2 regions of the Rhodococcus sp. NPDC060086 genome follow, and region 2 is predicted to be linked to the other one. Evidence: riboswitches for the same ligand, from Rfam matches in the RefSeq annotation. Region 2 holds a riboswitch; the other holds the start of a gene.
What was found. A riboswitch is a leader RNA that binds a small molecule or an ion and turns the genes downstream of it on or off. The one in region 2 is predicted to bind S-adenosylmethionine.
Positions count from the first base shown of each region.

Region 1: another riboswitch for S-adenosylmethionine. It lies ahead of ACFWB0_RS12885 (homoserine O-acetyltransferase); the one in region 2 lies ahead of ACFWB0_RS05490 (amino acid ABC transporter permease).

Region 1 is NZ_JBHWWZ010000018.1:59,935-62,132, reverse strand. It holds gene ACFWB0_RS12890 (DUF3017 domain-containing protein) at 1-244, shown strand, start outside; gene ACFWB0_RS12885 (homoserine O-acetyltransferase) at 257-1,384, opposite strand; SAM riboswitch class IV at 1,422-1,536, opposite strand; gene ACFWB0_RS12880 (exodeoxyribonuclease III) at 1,763-2,198, shown strand, end outside.
Region 2 is NZ_JBHWWZ010000005.1:129,948-132,145, forward strand. It holds gene ACFWB0_RS05485 (DUF222 domain-containing protein) at 1-382, opposite strand, end outside; SAM riboswitch class I at 603-695, shown strand; gene ACFWB0_RS05490 (amino acid ABC transporter permease) at 896-1,867, shown strand; gene ACFWB0_RS05495 (amino acid ABC transporter ATP-binding protein) at 1,864-2,198, shown strand, end outside.

The DNA of each region.
Region 1 (2,198 bases), on a different contig from region 2:
GCTGGCGGTCACCCTGGTGATCGCTGCAGCGGTGGTCCTCGTACTCGCCGATCGCTGGCGCCGAGGAGCCTTCGTGTTCGGCGGTGCGATGATCCTGGCGGGGATCCTCAGGTGGGCTCTCGACTCGGATCAGGTGGGAGTGCTCGCGGTACGCGGCAAACGCTTCGACGTGGCTGCGATGCTCGCCATGGGCGGAGCGATCGTCACTCTGGCAGTCTCGATCGACCCGCTGGGTACGGGTTAGGACACACGGGACTCAGGAGCCCGCCAGCTCCATCAGCTCGACGAGCAGCTTCGCGACTGCATCGGCCTCGGTGAGGAAGCCGTCGTGTCCGTCGCGTGACTCGAGAACGCGCAACCCATCGCAGTGGGGAAGCCCGTCGGCGATCTCCTGCTGCAACCGGATCGGGTAGAGCCGGTCGGAATCGACGCCCGCGACGATGGTCGGCACATGTGTGCGGCCCAGTGCAGCCTCGATACCGCCGCGACCGCGGCCCACGTCGTGCCGGTTCATGGCGTCGCTGAGCACCACGTAGGTCCCGGGGTCGAACCGGGAGACGAGTTTCGTCGCCTGGTGGTCGAGATAGCTCTGCACTGCGTAGCGTCCGTCGCGCCACGGATTCTCGTCGCCCTGAGGCAGATTCGCGAACCGTGAGTCGAGCTCTTCCTCGCTGCGATACGACAGGTGGGCCATGCGGCGAGCGATGCCCAAACCGGCTTCCGGTCGGCGGCCGCTCGCGTAGTAGTTGCCGCCCTGCCAGTCCGGATCCGCCGTGATGGCAGCGATCTGGGTGCTCTGGACACCGATCTGGTCGGCGGTCGCGCGGGCACCTACTGCGAGGACCAGCGCAGACCGCACTCGGTTCGGATGGGTGACGATCCACTCGAGCGAGCGCATACCACCCATCGAGCCACCGGTCACGGCAGCCAACGTGTCGATGCCGAGGGCGTCGAGAAGTGCAGCTTCCGCGGTGATCTGATCGCGGATGGTGATCCGGGGGAATCGTGCACCCCACGGCTTTCCGTCGGGCGCGGTGCTTCCCGGTCCGGTGGTGCCCTGGCATCCGCCGAGGACGTTCGTGGCCACTACGCACCAGCGGTCGGTGTCGATCGGGGCGCCGGGTCCGACCATGCCGGACCACCAACCGGGTGACGGATGATCCGGTCCGGCGGGTCCGGTGATGTGCGAGTCGCCGGTCAGGGCGTGCTCGACGAGCACGACGTTGTCGCGGGTGGGGGACAGCGCGCCCCATCGCTGGAGTGCAACGGTGACGCCGGGAAGGGTCTCGCCGCTCTCGAGGGTGATGTTGCCGATGTCGACGGTGCCGAGCTGTCCGTCTTCCGCGGGGAGTTCGATCCGCCGACGGTTGGTGCCTGCTGTCAAGATGCGACCGCCTTCGTCAGCATTTTCGAACCTCCCATGAGCCGGCTTGTCGTCTGCGGTGCGCCGACGACCGTGTCCTCACCCGGAGCACCCCACCCTGGCCGGAGGGTTGCCGACCAGCAAGCCGGGGCTTCGCGCTGGCACTCATGACCTCGTCGGAAGTCTAACGGCTGGGTCGTACGACTCGATAGGCGGCTCTCGACCTCCCCCCGAAGGGTGTCGGGCAGCGGGAAAATTTCCGGTCAGTAGTGCTCCACGGGGTCGCGACCGGGGTTACGAACTGCTCGACATTCCGTGAAGAGATGTGAACATGCATGATCGAATGTGTTTCACAAGGAGTGTGACGCTCCACTCGCAATCTCGGATACGGTGTCCGGCGTGTCTCTCACCATCACCACGGTCAACGTCAACGGCGTGCGCGCAGCAGCAGGCAAAGGCCTGCTCGCCTGGCTCGACACCTCGTCCGCGGACATCGTCTGCCTTCAGGAAGTGCGCGCGAGCGAGAAGCAGTTCCACACTGCGATCGCGCCGGCACTGGACGCGGGATGGTGCGTCGTCGGAGCGGAGGCCTCCGCCAAGGGGCGTGCGGGTGTCGCGATCCTGTCGCGAACTCCCGCGGACGCCGTGCGCATCGGTTTCGGCGTCGACGACTTCGGCGACGCAGGTCGCTACATCGAGGCCGACTACCGGGACGTGACGGTCGGCAGCCTGTACCTGCCCACCGGGGAGGCGGACACCCCGAAGCAGGACGAGAAGGAACGCTTCATGAAGGGCTTCGCCGCATACCTGGGGGAGCGCGCGTCGGACGTCGTCG
Region 2 (2,198 bases):
AGGCGTGCTCGATCAGGATGTCGCGGGCTTTCTCGAAGTCGCAGGGGTTCATGGTGCGGGGGTAGTGCTGGCAGAAGTAGGCGATCTGCCGCGCTTTCTCCGCGTCCAGTAGGCCGGAGGAATAGGCTTCGCGTACTTCCGGTTCCAGTCGCAGTAGCCGTGCCAGTGTTTCGATGCGGTGGCATTCACCGAGTTCGAGGTTGGTGGCGGCACACAACCAGTGGGCGGGGCTGCGGTGGCCGTGTTCTTTGACGGTGTCGCGTTCGATCATCGCGATCATCAGATCGACGCGGTGTACCTGCCAGGTATGGATTTCGGCGGAGACAGCGAGTGTCTCGGCCATGAGTTGTGTGTTGTCGAGTTTCCAGAGGTCCCCACCCATGATCGAACTATATCGAACTGACATTCGATTCGCAAGGGAATTGGCACATGTATTCGATATCGACCGCGATGGCCTCAGCTCCAACTCGGGGGTGCGGTAGAGGCTTCCGACCGGCGGAGAATTCGGATCAGTGCGATTCTAATTGCGTACCAACGTAATTCAACGGACTGCAACAGTGGTCAGCTATTGACCATATGTCCGAATGGCCTTACAGTTCGAGGCGCCATCCAGAGCGACCGAGAGACCTGGCTCGATGACGTCGCAGCAACCCCCCGCTTTCGGGTGCGGGTGCTACCGCCCGGACCGATGGAGGTCGGAGATGACTAGCAGTATCGAGCGCGCTTCGTGGCGCCGCAGGCACATCGATCTGCGTCGCGGCGCGTCGTCGCGTTGTTGCTGAACGTCACCAACAACGCCGTTGCGCGTGTGCCGCATCGAAACCGGTTGCGGAATAACTACTTCCATTCTCCGTGAAACGCATGTTTCGATGTCTCCTGTCCGCAGGAGGTCGGCGTGAGCGCGCCGACCGATATCCGTACCACCGACCCGGCCCCTGAGCGCACGGACGACGCAGACCTGGTGGTGGCCCGGACCTGGCACCCGTGGCGATGGGTGACCAGCGCCGCGGTACTGATCGTCGTTGCGCAGTTCATTCACGGCCTCGCCACCAACCCCGGCTGGGACTGGCCGACCTTCGCTCGATACTTCACGGCGGAATCGGTTCTCTCTGCCCTGTGGATGACGATCAAGCTCACCCTGTGGGGAACCCTCCTCGGATTCGCGCTCGGCGTGCTCCTCGCGGTCGGTAGGTTGTCGAACAATCCAGTACTGCAGGTAATTGCGTGGACCTACATCTGGGCGTTCCGATCCATCCCGCTGATCGTGCAGCTCCTCTTCTGGTTCAACATCGCGTATCTCTACCAAACCATGTCGGTCGGAATACCGTTCGGGCCCGGATTCTTCGAATTCGAGGTCTCAGGAGTGATCTCGGGCTTCACGGCCGCGGTGATCGGCCTTGCACTCCACCAGGCTGCGTACTCGGCGGAGATCATCCGCGCCGGCATCATCTCCGTCGACCACGGGCAGATCGAAGCGGCCAACGCGCTCGGTATCCCGCGGCTGCGTCAGTTCTTCCGGATCGTGTTGCCGCAAGCGATGCGCTCGATCCTGCCGAATGCAGCCAACGAGGTCATCAGCCTGTTCAAGGGCACATCCATCGTCTCGACGATGGCGATCGCCGAGCTGTTCTACCAGGTACAGGTCATTTTCGGTCGCAGCGGGCGCGTAGTGCCGCTGCTCATGGTCGCGACCGTGTGGTACATCATCCTCACCACGGTGTTGTCCATCGTGCAGTACTACATCGAGCGGCACTATGCGCGCGGCTCGGCCCGCGAGTTGCCTCTCACTCCGTGGCAGAAAGTCGTCACGAAATACCGCGAGATCCGCGACACCGGTGTCGGTGCACCCCGAGGAGCAACCCGATGACCGCCGCCGAACAGCGGACCGACTACGCCGTCGACGTGCGGGGAGTCCATAAATCCTTCGGATCGCTGAAGGTGCTCGAGGGCGTGGATCTGAAGGTCCGCAAGGGTGAGGTGACAGTCATTCTCGGCCCGTCGGGATCGGGGAAGTCCACGCTGCTGCGCACTCTCAATCACCTCGAGAAGGTCGACCGCGGCACCATCCGCATCGACGGTGAACTCGTCGGCTACCGTCGTCGCGGCGACAAACTGCATGAACTGCGCACCCGCGACATTCTCCGTCAGCGGGCCCGGATCGGGTTCGTGTTCCAGAACTTCAATCTCTTCCCGCACCT